Regions from separate parts of the Leisingera sp. ANG-DT genome, predicted to be linked through region 1. Evidence: riboswitches for the same ligand, from Rfam matches in the RefSeq annotation. Region 1 holds a riboswitch; each other region holds the start of a gene.
What was found. A riboswitch is a leader RNA that binds a small molecule or an ion and turns the genes downstream of it on or off. The one in region 1 is predicted to bind cobalamin.

Region 1 (3,375 bases):
AGAAGCTCGTGCTCCGGGCGGCGGATCTCGACCGAGCCATCGGGGTTGGTGGCGTCCAGATAGGTGTAGGACAGACGCAGATCGAGGTATTCGCTGGCTTCCAGGCTTGCTGCCAGCTCAACACCCTTGCGATCACTGTCACCGGCTTGGTTGCGGTAGGAGAACGTGGTTGCGTTCACCATGTAGCTCTCGATCTCGCCTGTCAGCGTCTCGTCGAAATAGGTCACATCAACCAGGCCGCGCCCTTGAAGGAACGGCACCTCAATTCCGAAATCGAAGCTGCGATTTTCCTCCGGCTGCAAGTTCGGATTGCCGAGATAGGTGGTGGAGCCGAATGTGCTGTTGGCAAACAGCTCAAAGTAAGAGGGGTTCACAACACCGGTTCCAGCCGAGCTGTGCAGGCGCACACCGCTGTCTGCTAAAGTGTAAGAAGCACTGGCGGTCCAGCTGGTGGCGTCTTCGAATACGCTGTTGTTGTCGTGGCGCACCCCGAGCTGCAGGTCCAGGCCGTTGGCAAAGCTGCCGCGGTATTCCAGGGCAATCGAATTGGTTTCGCGCGCAAAGGCCGGGTTGGAACTGCTGGAGTCCTTTTCCCATTCCAGCATCGCGTTAAGAAGGTGGTCTGCTTGATCCGCTAACTGCCCGTCCAGGCCGAAGCTCAGCAGGTACTTTGCTGCTTCCGTTTTGGTCTCGGTCGGGGTGCCGCCATTGAAGGACCGGTCAAAGTCAGTGCGTTCGATTGACAGGCGGTGTTTCAGGCGGCCGCCCAATGTGTCCAGTTCAGCATAGACTTGCGCCAGTTGCTCATCCCGGTCACTGAATTGCGTCGGATCATCCACGACATAGCTAGCCGCATCCGTTGCGGTGAAGGAGGTGCGGTCGCTGTCATAGCGTTCATCCGACGTGCGGAAGTTGAAGCCAAGTTTCAGCCGGTCGGTGACCAGGTAGTCGCCTTTCAATTGCAGTGTATTGCGGCGGATGCCGTCTTCTTCACCGCCATCGCCCGAGGTGTCATAGCCGTCGTCATTGTCATGGGCGAAGCTGAAGGCGATACCGCCGCGCTCGGTCCGCGACGAAACTCGGGCCGAGGCCCGGTAGCCGTCGGACCCCGCTTCCGCGCTGCCGCCGTATTCCGTGCCGATGCCGCCGGACTTGGTGATGATGTTGATCACACCGGCGGAGGCGTTGGAGCCGTAGAACACCGACTGCGGGCCGCGCAGGACTTCGATCCGCTCGATATTGGCAGTGTCCAGGCCGGACAGAATGTACTCGCTGTCACCGCCCGAGGCTTCGACGCCGTCGATCAGGATCAGCGTGTGATTGGCTTCGGCACCGCGGATGCGGACCTGGGTAAAACTGTCGCCGGAGCCGTTCACCATCAGGCCGGGGACCGAACGCAGCGCGTCCCGGACGGTGGTGATACCGCGATCTTCGATTTCTTCGCTGGTCAGGACTGAGACTGAGCGGCCGTATTTTTGGGCCTCGACCGGCGTGAAGCCGCCGGAGACGATGATCTCCCCCAGATCGGTGACTTCTTCATCCTGAGCGGTTGCGATTACAGGGGCGGCGGCCAGGGCGGCGGCCAGGGACAGGCTTGCCTTGCGCATATTCCATTCCTCCCGGCCCACGCAGCAAGCACAGGCCAAGCGGCTGCCCATACCTGGCAGCATGTTCATAATTTTGGTCTTTGGAAGGCAATGCCCCCGCAGACGGTGAAAACTGCCACCACTACGGAAGGTCCGTTATCTTCGGCGCGCCCCGCACCGCGATAGGGTGATCATCCTGGCAGGTCTCCTGACTTGCGGGTCGAGGCTTTGCTGCGCCTTCCCGCCCCTTGGGGCAGTGGCATACCGCAGCATTGCTCTCCGCTCACAGTTGCGGGGGCAGTCACGGATTCGGCGCCTGTTGGCTACACCTCACCGTGTTCCCTTTTAACCGGGTGGTCTCCCAGCCGGACCAGAATGGTCGGGACTTAGGCAAACTGAACTTATTCTGTCAAGCGGGAGAATTCGCAACCTGAGTAGAAATGGCCTTGGGCTGGCATCCATATCGCCGAATTTGCCTTTCCAATTTTTCAAGTGACGATGATTGATTACGCATACAAAAAACTTCGAAAGGCAGCGGTGTTTCCCCGTTCCTCTGATAGGAACATGCCTGCCTATTGATCCCTGCAGCACTGCAGGAGAAAAACCATCGGCACCGGACGGCCAAGTGAACAGAACATGATTCTCTTGACTCAGAAATTCCGGTTTGCCATTCAGCCAAGGTGACCGGTTCCGCGAGTGTTTCAATGCGCAGCGGAAGAAATAGGGAACACGGTGCGGCGTACCCAAAAGGGACCAAATCCGTGACTGCCCCCGCAACTGTGAGCGGTGAGTGACGCTGAATACGCCACTGGGAACATCCCCGGGAAGGCCAGCCGAGCCAGGACCCGCGAGTCAGGAGACCTGCCGGACACGGGGACTGAGGCTCCGCTTGCGGGGTTACTGCCCTTTTCCACCGGACGCCGGGGTGCGCGTCTGGCGCGTGTGCCGTTCAGGCGTTTCCGTGCCGCTACTCCCCGTTGTTCATTCCTGATTGCAGGTGCGCCTGTATCGTCGAATGAGGACGAAATGAAACTGAACTACCTGGCCGCTGCTCTGGCCGTTTCCCTGCCGGTTACCGCTTCGGCGCATTTCCAGCTGAACTACACTGAACAAGCGCTGATCGAAAAGCCCGGCGACGTGCCGATGGGCCTGGTGTTCTGGCACCCGATGGCCAACGGCCATGCGATGGACATGGGCAAGCCGGAAGAGTTTTTCATGATCCACAAAGGTGAAAAGACCGACCTGTCGGACCGCCTGGAACCCGCCACCTTCAAAGGGGCTGAAAACGAAGCTTCGGCTTACAAGGCCTCGGTCCCGGTCAAGCGGTCCGGCGACTATGTCGTGGTGACGGTCCCTTCGCCTTACTACGAGGAAAGTGAAGACATCTATATCCAGCAGATCTCCAAGGTCGTGCTGAACCGCAACACGCTGCCCACAGACTGGGACCAGCCGGCTGGCCTGGCGACCGAGATCCTGCCGCTGAACAAGCCCTATAACGTCATCGTAGGCTCCACCTTTTCCGGTCAGGTTCTGGCGGACGGCAAGCCGGTTCCGGGTGCCGAGATCGAAGTCGAGTTCATGGCGTCGGAGCCGGATCTGGAAAAATTCTCAACCACTGATCCCACCGTGGGTGAGATGCCGGGCGGCGCAATTGTTGCCATCGCCGACCAGAACGGCGTTTTTTCCTTTGGCATTCCGAAAGCAGGCTACTGGGGCTTTGCGGCACTCGGGTCCGGTCCGGCGACCGAGCACGACGGCAAGGAACTCAGCCAGGATGCTGTTCTGTGGA
Region 2 (3,375 bases), on a different contig from region 1:
ATCATCGACACCGCAGAAGGGCCGGTCGGGCTCATGGTCTTTTCCATCGACAGCATCCTGCCCTATTTCGAGGATGAAGTTTTGCCCTTTGCCAAGCTGGCCCTGCCGCGCGGTGATCTTGTGAACGGGTGTCTGCTGGATAAGAACAACCAGATTGTCATGATGCTTGATCCGGCAAAGCTATTGCAGGAGCCAAGTTTTGTGGCTGCGGCCAAAGCCTGCCAGGAGATTTTTCCACCCGAGAAAACGGAAGAAGAGGCCGCTGAACTGGAGGCCCGCGCGGCAAGGCGCACATTTATCAAGTTCACTTTCGAAAAACGGTTCGCGCTCGACACCTCCGAAGTCAGCGAGGTGATCAACCGCCCAATTGACCTGCTCGAACCGCCGTTTTCACTGAGCTTCGTCGAAGGCATCCTGAATTTGCGGGGAGAGCTTATCACCCTGTTCAATCCACGGGTGCTGTATGGGCTGCCGCCCGGGTCCGGCCGCGATCAGAAAGTGCTGATTTTCAAGCATGACGCGCAGAAGTTTGGAATCCTCGTGGACACCGTCGATGAAATAATCATCACGACGGAGAACCGCGTGGCTGAACTGAAGCCCTTGGACCAGCAGAATACCTCCAAGAGCATTGCTGAGGATGTATCCGGGTGCCTGCAGCACAAAACGCCAGACGGCAGGTTCGAGTCGATTTTGATCCTGGATACGAACGCATTGGTGGACCGTTGCTTCAAGGCGGCCTAGAGCGCTCTGCGCCTTCGGATTCTGCAATTAACTGCCGCGGGTCCTGGGTCGATGCCTGCACGGTGCGTGGAGTTGCATGACTAGACCCGAAGAATTCTGCTGACCGACGAAGTTTTTCTTGCCGCAAGAGAAGTGATGCGCTACCCGCGCTTTACCGGTCCCGTAAGGGCTAAGAGGGAATCCGCGGTGCCGCCTGGCGCCAAACGGAACTGCCCCCGCAACTGTAGGCGGCGAGTGCTGTCCCATCGTGTCACTGGGCCTGAAGGGTCCGGGAAGACGGGACAGACAGTGACCCGCCAGTCAGGAGACCTGCCGGTGAAAACCGAAACACACCGGACGGGGTTGTCCGGGGAGGTTGCCGGCTAGATGCGTCGCCCGTTCCTGGCGCCGCAAGAAGGGGAAACCCTCCGCCTTGCTGGTCAATGCCCTTCACCCGTTCTCCGGTCATTGACACATGGAGATCGAAGATCATGTTTCTGCGTTCCGGCCTCATGGGCCTTTCCTTCGTTGCGGCAGCTCAGGCCGCAGCAGCCAGCGAAAACTTTCCGCTGACTATTCAAAACTGCGGTGAAACCGTCACTTTCGAGGCACCGGTTGCGTCCTCCGTGACCGTTGGCCAAGCCGCAACAGAGGTACTTTATGCGCTGGGTCTGGGTGGCAAGGTGCTGGGCACCTCGGTCTGGTTCAACGATGTTCTGCCCGAGTACGCCGCACTGAACGACAAGGTTGAGCGCCTGGCCGACAATGACCCAAGCTTTGAAAGCGTTGTGGCCAAGCGCCCGGGCCTGGTGGCTGCCCAGTATGAGTGGCATATCGGCCCCGAAGGCATCGTCGCCAAGCGCGAGCAGTTTCATGATCTTGGTATCCCGACCTATGTGATGCCCGCGGACTGCGTCGGCAAGGACAACACCACCGGCGGCGACGGCACCCGGACCGAGATGTTCACCACCGACAGCCTCTATCAGGGCATTGAGGAATTGGCGGCGATCTTCGGCGAGGCAGAAAAAGGCGCTGAGCTGGTCGCCGACTACAAGGCTCGTGAGGCCGCGGCTGTGGCCAAGGCGCAAGAGGTTGCGCTGGACGACGCCTCCGCTGTGTTCTGGTTCTCCTCGCCCGAGATGGAAAGCGACCCGTTCGTGGCCGGCCAGAAGGGCGCACCGGGCTACATGATGCAGCAGCTGGGCCTGAAAAACGTCATTGAGACCGACGAGGAATGGCCGACCGTCGGCTGGGAGACCATCGCGAAAGCCAACCCGACGGTGATCGTGATTGCCCGTATGGACCGCCGCCGCTTTGCCGCTGATGACTACGAGAAGAAGCTGGAGTTCCTGCGCAATGACCCGGTCGCCAGCCAGATGGATGCGGTTAAAAACAACCGCATCGTGGTGATGGACGCCCAGGCGATGGATGCCACTATCCGTGCCATCCCGGCGCTGGAAGACCTGGCGGAAGAACTCAGCGCGATCGGCAACGGCGCATGAGTGCAGCCGCCGTACTGGCCTGGCAGGGCATCCGGGGCGCTTGCCTTGCCCTGCCGGTGCTGGCCGCGGCGGTTCTGGCAGGCGCAATGATCGGGGAAACCTCGCTTGCGCCTGACCTTGTCTTGTCCGTTTTGGCCAACAAGCTGGCCGGGGCGGGCCTGCCGGTGGACCCGGTGGATCAGGGCATCATCTGGAGCTACCGGCTGCCGCGGGCGCTGGTGGCTGCAGCCTGCGGGGCGGCGCTGGCGGTTGCGGGTGTAGTGCTGCAGGCCTTGCTGCGCAACGCGCTGGCGGACCCTTACATTCTGGGCATATCGGCCGGTGCCTCGACCGGGGCGGTGGCGGTCACCATTGCAGGTCTTGGCGGCGGCGCCCTGTCACTGTCCTTTGGTGCCTTTAACGGCGCACTGCTGGCGTTTGGCTTTGTCGCCATTCTGGCGCGGGCCGCCGGGGCAGGGGGCAACCGCGCCGCAGCTGCGCAGATCGTGCTGGCGGGCATTGCCGGCTCGCAGCTATTCAATGCGCTGACCGCTTTCATTATCGCCAAGTCCGCCAATGCGGATCAGGCCCGCGGCATCATGTTCTGGCTGATGGGCAACCTCAGCGGCGTGCGCTGGCCGGATGTGTGGCTGGCGGTGCCGCTGGCGCTGGCGGGCTGGATGATCTGCCGCTTTCATGCCCGTGCTCTGGACGCCTTCACCTTTGGCAGCGATTCCGCCGCTTCGCTTGGCATCCCGGTCCGGCGGGTGCAGGTGGTTCTGATCTTCGCCACCGCGCTGATGACCGCGGTGATGGTGTCGATCGTCGGCTCCATCGGCTTTGTCGGCCTGGTGATCCCGCATGCGGCACGGTTCCTGGTAGGCCCCGGCCACCGCAGGCTGATGCCAGCAGCGGCGCTGACTGGCGCCGTGTTCCTGATCGCCGCCGATATCGTCTCCCGCATCATCATCCCCGGCCAGGTGCTTCCCATCGGGGTGGTCACCGCCCTGATCGGGGCGCCGTCCTTTGCGGTGATTCTGGTGCGCGGGCAAAGGACTGCGAGATGAGGATCGAAGCCCGCAACCTGTCTTTCTCAGTGCGCGGCAAAACTCTGCTGCAGGACGTCTCGCTGGCGGTGCAGCCGGGTGAGACGCTGGCGCTGGTGGGCCCGAAC
Region 3 (3,375 bases), on a different contig from region 1:
AACAGACGTCCGGCGATTGGCCGCGGTCGAACAGGTACTGGGTCATCGACAGGCTGGGTGTGATCCCGGAGCCTGCGGAGATGAACAGGAACTTGCCGTTCGGGCGCTTGGGCAGGGTGAACACGCCCGCCGGGCCGGAGGCCTTGAGGAACATGCCCGGTTTCAGGCTGTCCAGCATCCAGCGGGTGCCGATGCTGTCTCCTTGCGCCTTCACCGTCACTGAGATCGACAAGGGCCGCGACGGCGAGGAGCTGATCGTATAGGTCCGCCAGACTGTCTCCCCCGGCACCGGCAGCTCCAGGGTCAGGAACTGGCCCGGCTGGTATTTGAACCACGCGCCCGAAGGCGCGCGGAAGCTGAAGGTGGCGGTGTTCGGCGCTTCCGGCACGACAGAGACGCATTCCAGCATCTCGTCGTCCTTCCACGCCAGGGTTTCGTCCAGCGTCTCGAAGTTGGCCTGCAGTCCCATACGCTTACTCCGCCGCGATCAGGTGGCGGCCGGTCAGCGCGCGGGTCAGATGGTCGGCGTACCAGTTGGAGAACTGGATGACGCCGCTCTCCTGCACTTCCGAATAGGGACCGGGCTCATAAGCGGGCGAGTTGATGCCGCGCTGGTTGTCCTCTACCACGATGCGGTCCTCGTCGTTGGTGGCGACCCAGACCTCGGTCAGCCGCTTCAGGTCATAGTCCTGACCTTCCACCGCGTCCTTGTGCACCAGCCACTTGGTGGTGACTTCTGTCTCGGTCGGGCTGATCGGGGTCACCCGGAACACGATGGAATGATCTGGCAGGAAGTGGTTCCAGGTGGTCGGGTAGTGGAACTTCAAGAGCGTGCCGGCATCGGCAAAGGGCACCCGGCCGAGTTTCTTGGCCACTGCCGCCTTGCCGTCCATGGTATAGCTCTCGGCGCCCTCGTTCAGTGGCATCCGCGCCACCCGGTACTGGCCGCGCGCATCGATCTGGAACTGCGCCGGCACGCCCGCCGCTTCGATCCGGTCGAAATGCTTTTGCAGATGCGGCGGGGTCTCACCGCCCTCGACGCCGGTCACCGACGGATCTTCCGGGAAGGTCCGGCACAGTGACGGGTGGTTGCCGCCGCAGTGATAGCACTCGCGGTTGTTCTCCCAGACCAGCTTCCAGTTGCCGTTCTCGATGATCGAGCTTTCATAGGCGACCTTAGCGTTACCCAGGTCATGCGGCTCCAGATAGGGGCGCGCAACTGCGGCAAAAGCGTCGAAGTCCGGCGCCTCATCCGCCAGGCAGATGTAGATCAGGCCGGCCAGGTCACGGCAATGCACCGGCTTCAGCCCGTGCTTGGAGGCATCGAAGTCCGGCCCCATGTCGCGTGCCCACAACAGCGAGCCGTCCAGCTCGTAGGTCCACTGGTGGTAGGGGCAGACCAGCTTGGGCGAGTTGCCCTTCTTGGCCTTGCACACAACAGAACCGCGGTGGCGGCAGGCGTTGTGGAAGGCACACACCTCGCCATCGGTGCCGCGCACGATGATGACGTTGTAGGCGCCGACCTGATGGGTCACGAAGTTGCCCGCCTTCGGGATCTCGCAGGCGGGAATGGCAAACAGCCATTCGCGGTAGAAGATCTGGCGCATGTCCAGATCCAGCACGCCCGGGTCGGTGTAAAACGCCTGCTCCAGGGAATAGTTTTTCTGACGGGCGACCAGTTTGGCCAGAATTTCGCTGTCGTGAAGCATCTGCTTCTCTCCTTTGCCGCATCCCCGCGGCAGGTTGGCTTGGCTGCGGGCATGGATAGAGAGATTGCAGGCCACGCGCCTGCAACCGCCCCGCCGCCGCCCGCGGTTGACGTTTTCGGGGCAAGGCTGGTTTCCGGACTGTCCCGGGGCCATTCGGCGGCGGGGCCTGGCACCTTCCCGAAGCCGTTGCTTCAGTGGTTATTGCCATGCCTTGCCCGGGGTCACCGTTGCGGGGGCAGTGCCGGAATTTCACCAGCTTCCCAATTCTCCGCCCCTAGGGGCGGCACCTTGCTGAAGCGGAAAATGCCCGAATCCCGCGCCGCCGGCGGAGACAAATCCGACCCGCCAAAACCGGAAAAAGACATGCATGTTTGCCGCTTTCGGCGGGACAGGGATGTCCAGAATCTCAAACCGGCATCCGCCGGTCCGTTTGCGGCAAGCGCTTATCTTTCATGCGGTTAGGCGCTGCCAGCCGCTGCAGATCGATTCGCACGCAGAGAATCTTACGCTGGCCCCTTGGAACACGAATTGCATTTAACTATATGACGTATAGTTAAATGCAATGCAGGAGAATCCGATGACCACCGGCCACGTCTTCATCGCCACCAGCCTCGACGGCTTCGTGGCCCGGCAGGACCATTCGCTGGACTGGCTGCTCAAACAGCCCGACGCCGAAGATGACGATGGCGGTTTTGCCGCCTTCATGGACAGTGTCGACGGGCTGGTCATGGGGACGGGCTCATTCCGCACCGTGCTGGGGTTCGGCCAATGGCCCTACACCGAACCGGTTGTGGTCCTCAGCAACAGCCTGAGTGAACAGGACATTCCCGAAGAGCTGAAGGACAAGGTGCGCCTCAGCACCGCCGCGCCCGCAGACCTTATGCAGGAACTGCAAGAGGAGGGCTGGACCCGCGCCTATGTCGACGGCGGCCGGATGGTGCAGTCCTTCCTGCGCCAGGGGCTGATCGCCGATCTGACCATCACAACGGTTCCGATCCTGATCGGCAGCGGCATCCCGCTGTTCGGCAGCCTGGACCAGGACATAGACCTCCAGGTGGCAAGCTCCCGCATCCTGCCCACCGGCATGGTCCAGACCACGTTCCAGGTGGCCTGACCAATGCCCCCGCGCATGGGTCGCCCGCCCAGAGGAAGCCGCACCCTCAGCAAGGATGATGTGCTGCAGAAAGCCTTGGAGCTGCTTGACGAAGGTGGCAGCAAGGCCCTCACGTTCAAGGCACTGGCTGCGGCGCTTGGCGTCACCCCTATGGCCGTTGCCCATCACGCCGGAACCAGGGACGAGATGATCGCATCCCTCGTCGCCATTGCGTTTGAAGGTGCGGATGCACCGTCAGAAGCGGCAACGCCCAAATTGCGGCTGCGTGACCTGATGACCCGCTATTGCACCCAGGTGACCCGGCACCCGGAACTTGCGAAATGCATCCTGGAGGACCCGTCCCTGATCGGTCCTGCCCTGACCGGGCTGACCCGGCTGATCGAGGCGGAAATCACCGCCGCAGGCGTATCCGGCTCAGAGGCCCGCACCCTTCTCTGCCTGCTGGTGGATTACACACACGGCTTCGCCTTTGCCGCCGCCGCGGCACCACGCGGAGCGCTGTCACCTGACGGCTTCACCCCCGCGCTGGACTGGGTGCTGGACCGGATCGAA
Region 4 (3,375 bases), on a different contig from region 1:
GGCAAAATCACTACCTACCGCAAACTGGCGGAGGCGGCGCTAGCCAAGATCGGCAAAGTGTTCCCGCAACTGCCCGCGGACTGGACCGCAGGCGTGGCCCTGCCCGGCGGCGATTTTGCGGTGGCGGATGCGGAAAAGCTGCGCGGCAAACTGGCGGTGGATTACCCGTTCCTGACGCCCTATTGGACCCGCCGCCTGATCCGCGCCTATGGCACCGAGGCCTGGGCGGTTCTGGGCGAGGCCAAATCCGCGGCTGATATGGGGCAGGACTTCGGGGCGACGATCACCGCGCGGGAACTGGACTGGGCAATTGCCCGCGAATGGGTACGGACCGGAGACGACTACCTGTGGCGGCGCACCAAGCTGGGACTGCGGCTGGATGAAGCCCAGCGCGCCGCGGTGGATGCCTATATTCAAGGCAAGGCACAAACGCTCGCAGCATAACGCGAAGGGCAGCGCCCGTCCCGTCCCACTGGGGCGGGACGGGCGCTGCCCGGCCTTCGGCCAGGCGAAAGACCTTTGTGAGCTTCTTAAAACTCCACGCCCTTTTGCGCTTTCACGCCGGCGCGGAACGGGTGTTTGATCTGGCCCATCTCGGTCACCAGATCGGCGATCTCGATCAGCTCCTCCTTGGCGTTCCTGCCGGTCAGCACCACATGGGTCATCGGCGGCTTCTGCTCGACCAGGAACTCCAGCACCTCCTCCAGATCCAGGTACTCATAGCGCAGCGCGATGTTGATCTCATCCAGCAGCACCATGGTAATGCGCTCGTCCAGGATCATCTCCTTGGCCTTCTCCCAGCCCTTCTGCGCGGCGGCAATGTCGCGCGCCTTGTCCTGGGTTTCCCAGGTAAAGCCCTCGCCCATCGCATAGAACTGGCAGAGATCGCTGAAGTTCTCCTCGATCAGGGTCCGCTCGCCGGTCTGCCAGGCCCCCTTGATGAACTGCACCACGGCGGACGGCATCCCATGCGCAATGCAGCGCATGATCATGCCGAAGCCCGAGGAAGATTTGCCCTTGCCCGGCCCGGTGTGAACGATGATCAGGCCCTTCTCGCCCTCCTTGGTCTTCATCATCCGGTCGCGCGCCGCCTTCTTCTTGGCCATTTTGGACGCGTGACGGGCGGCTTCTTCTTCTGAAATGCCGGTTTCGGACTTTTCGCTCATGGGGGCTCTCCAGCTGTTTGACCCCATGTCTTGACAAAGAAGCCCGCCATAGCGCAAGGGGGTTCAGCTGGTTCCTGTGAAAACAGGCGAAGAGGGAATGTGAAGGCTCGCAAGAGCTCAAGCACAGCCGCCCCCGCGACCGTGACCGGATGAGGCCGCCATGCCACTGGGAATACGTCCCGGGAAGGCAGGATGGCCGGCAAGGCCTGAGCGCCTTGGCATCCGCAAGCCGGGAGACCTGCCAGCGAGAGAGAGATCAACGGGCAGACGGGGTGTTCTGCGACCGGGTGAGGGACTGGCACGACACAGTTCCTTTCTGGCCATCCCGCACGCCCTGCCGCGACAGGAGACGCGCTGATGGCTGACGATATGGCAGGCAAGACTGCCAGCACCCAGGGACCGGTCACGCTGACCGTTTGCCTCACCTGCCGCCGCGAGGGCGCCGACCCGGAGGCCGCCCGCCCCGGCGCCATCCTTCACACAGCCCTGGAAGAAGCCGGAATGCCCGAAGGCGTTCGCCTGCGCGGCGTCGAATGCCTGTCCTCCTGCAAGCGCGGCTGCGCCGTGGCCTTGGTCGGCGGCGAAGAACGCTGGACCTATGTCTACGGCGACCTCGACCCGGACCAGCATGTCCCTGAAATTCTGGAAGGCGCCGCGGCTTACGCCGCTACCGCCGACGGCGTCGTGCCCTGGCGCGAGCGCCCGCAGACCTTCCGCAAGCAATCTGTTGCCCGCATCCCGCCGGCCAAGTTCTTCTCCGAGGAGTAATCATGAGCGACCTCAACAAGATCCCCGTCACCGTCATCACCGGCTTCCTCGGTGCGGGCAAGACCACGCTGATCCGCCACCTGATGCAGAACCCGCAGGGCAAGCGCCTGGCGGTTGTGGTCAATGAATTCGGCACCGCCGGTGTGGACGGCGACATCCTGAAATCCTGCGCCGATGAAAATTGCCCGGCGGAGAACATCATGGAGCTGGCCAACGGCTGCATCTGCTGCACCGTGGCGGATGACTTCATCCCCACCATCGAACAACTGATGGACCTGCCGGAAAAGCCCGATCACATCGTGATCGAGACCTCCGGTCTGGCGCTGCCCAAGCCGCTGCTCAAGGCCTTCGACTGGCCCGCCATCCGCTCCCGTATCACCGTGGACGGCGTGATTGCGCTGGCCGATGCCGAGGCCGTTGCAAAGGGCCAGTTCGCCCCTGACCTGGACGCCGTGCAGGCCCAGCGCGAGGCGGACGACAGCATCGACCACGAAACCCCGCTGTCTGAGGTGTTCGAGGACCAGATCTCCTGCGCCGACATCGTGCTTCTGTCCAAGGCCGACCTGGCCGGCGACGCAGGCGTCGAGAAGGCCCGCGCGGTGATCGAGGCCGAAGCGCCGCGCAAGCTGCCGATCCTGCCGATGAGCGAAGGCGTCATCGACCCGCGCATCATCCTGGGCCTGAATGCCGCTGCCGAGGACGATCTGGAGGCCCGCCCCAGCCACCACGACGGCCACCACGACCACGAGCATGACGATTTTGAAAGCATCGTTGTCGAAATGGGCGAAGTCTCCGACCCGGAAGCGCTGCAGAATGCCATCGTGAAACTCGCCCGCGAGCGCAATATCCTGCGCGTCAAAGGCTATGTCGCGGTGGAGGGGAAACCGATGCGGATGCTGGTTCAGGCCGTGGGCGAGCGCCTGCGCGCCCAGTATGACCAGCCCTGGGGCGCGCAGCCGCGCAAGACCGCCCTGGTGGTCATCGCCGAGCATGACGACATCGACGAACAGGCCATCCGCGCCGAGCTGGGAGCCTGAAGCCAATGGTAGCGAAGCGTCAATTTTTTGACGGCACCGCCTGGCCGAAGGCCGGGCAGCGCCCGTCCCGCCCCCGTCAAACCGAAGGTTTGCCTTCGGCAAAACGGGGCGGGCGCTTCGCTTCCTTCCCCGCCGGGCCGGGCGCTGCCCTCCCCGTTTCCATACGCCCCTTCAGGCAAGGAGCCTGACCCATGCACGTCGTCTTCCGCGAAAGCCACGGCCTTGACGAGACCGACACCCCGCAGGACCTCGGGCAGACGCCCGCGGACCTTGTGGTGCTGTCCTTCTCCGACAGCGACCTCGGCGCCTTTGCGGCGGGCTGGCACCGTGCGGACGGCAAGCTGCCCAGCTTGCGCCTCGCCAACCTTGTGGCGCTCAAGCACCCGCTGTCGGTCGACGTTTAC

Region 2: it holds a riboswitch for cobalamin, as region 1 does, so the genes downstream of both, RA21_RS15615 (ABC transporter substrate-binding protein) here and RA21_RS16755 (TonB-dependent receptor plug domain-containing protein) in region 1, are expected to answer to the same signal.
Region 3: it holds a riboswitch for cobalamin, as region 1 does, so the genes downstream of both, RA21_RS13470 (aromatic ring-hydroxylating oxygenase subunit alpha) here and RA21_RS16755 (TonB-dependent receptor plug domain-containing protein) in region 1, are expected to answer to the same signal.
Region 4: it holds a riboswitch for cobalamin, as region 1 does, so the genes downstream of both, RA21_RS14440 (DUF1636 family protein) here and RA21_RS16755 (TonB-dependent receptor plug domain-containing protein) in region 1, are expected to answer to the same signal.

The regions. Positions count from the first base shown of each region.
Region 1 covers NZ_JWLE01000022.1:41,212-44,586, reverse strand. The annotation lists gene RA21_RS16755 (TonB-dependent receptor plug domain-containing protein) at 1-1,607, opposite strand, end outside; cobalamin riboswitch at 1,768-1,976, opposite strand; cobalamin riboswitch at 2,255-2,469, shown strand; gene RA21_RS16750 (DUF4198 domain-containing protein) at 2,613-3,375, shown strand, end outside.
Region 2 covers NZ_JWLE01000020.1:88,370-91,744, reverse strand. The annotation lists gene RA21_RS15620 (chemotaxis protein CheW) at 1-741, shown strand, start outside; cobalamin riboswitch at 880-1,072, shown strand; gene RA21_RS15615 (ABC transporter substrate-binding protein) at 1,212-2,222, shown strand; gene RA21_RS15610 (FecCD family ABC transporter permease) at 2,219-3,268, shown strand; gene RA21_RS15605 (ABC transporter ATP-binding protein) at 3,265-3,375, shown strand, end outside.
Region 3 covers NZ_JWLE01000011.1:326,637-330,011, forward strand. The annotation lists gene RA21_RS13465 (hybrid-cluster NAD(P)-dependent oxidoreductase) at 1-469, opposite strand, end outside; gene RA21_RS13470 (aromatic ring-hydroxylating oxygenase subunit alpha) at 474-1,709, opposite strand; cobalamin riboswitch at 1,817-2,015, opposite strand; gene RA21_RS13475 (dihydrofolate reductase family protein) at 2,287-2,823, shown strand; gene RA21_RS13480 (TetR/AcrR family transcriptional regulator) at 2,827-3,375, shown strand, end outside.
Region 4 covers NZ_JWLE01000013.1:144,432-147,806, forward strand. The annotation lists gene glpD (glycerol-3-phosphate dehydrogenase) at 1-444, shown strand, start outside; gene cobO (cob(I)yrinic acid a,c-diamide adenosyltransferase) at 531-1,166, opposite strand; cobalamin riboswitch at 1,218-1,426, shown strand; gene RA21_RS14440 (DUF1636 family protein) at 1,524-1,934, shown strand; gene cobW (cobalamin biosynthesis protein CobW) at 1,937-2,971, shown strand; partial or broken gene RA21_RS14450 (cobaltochelatase subunit CobN) at 3,163-3,375, shown strand, end outside.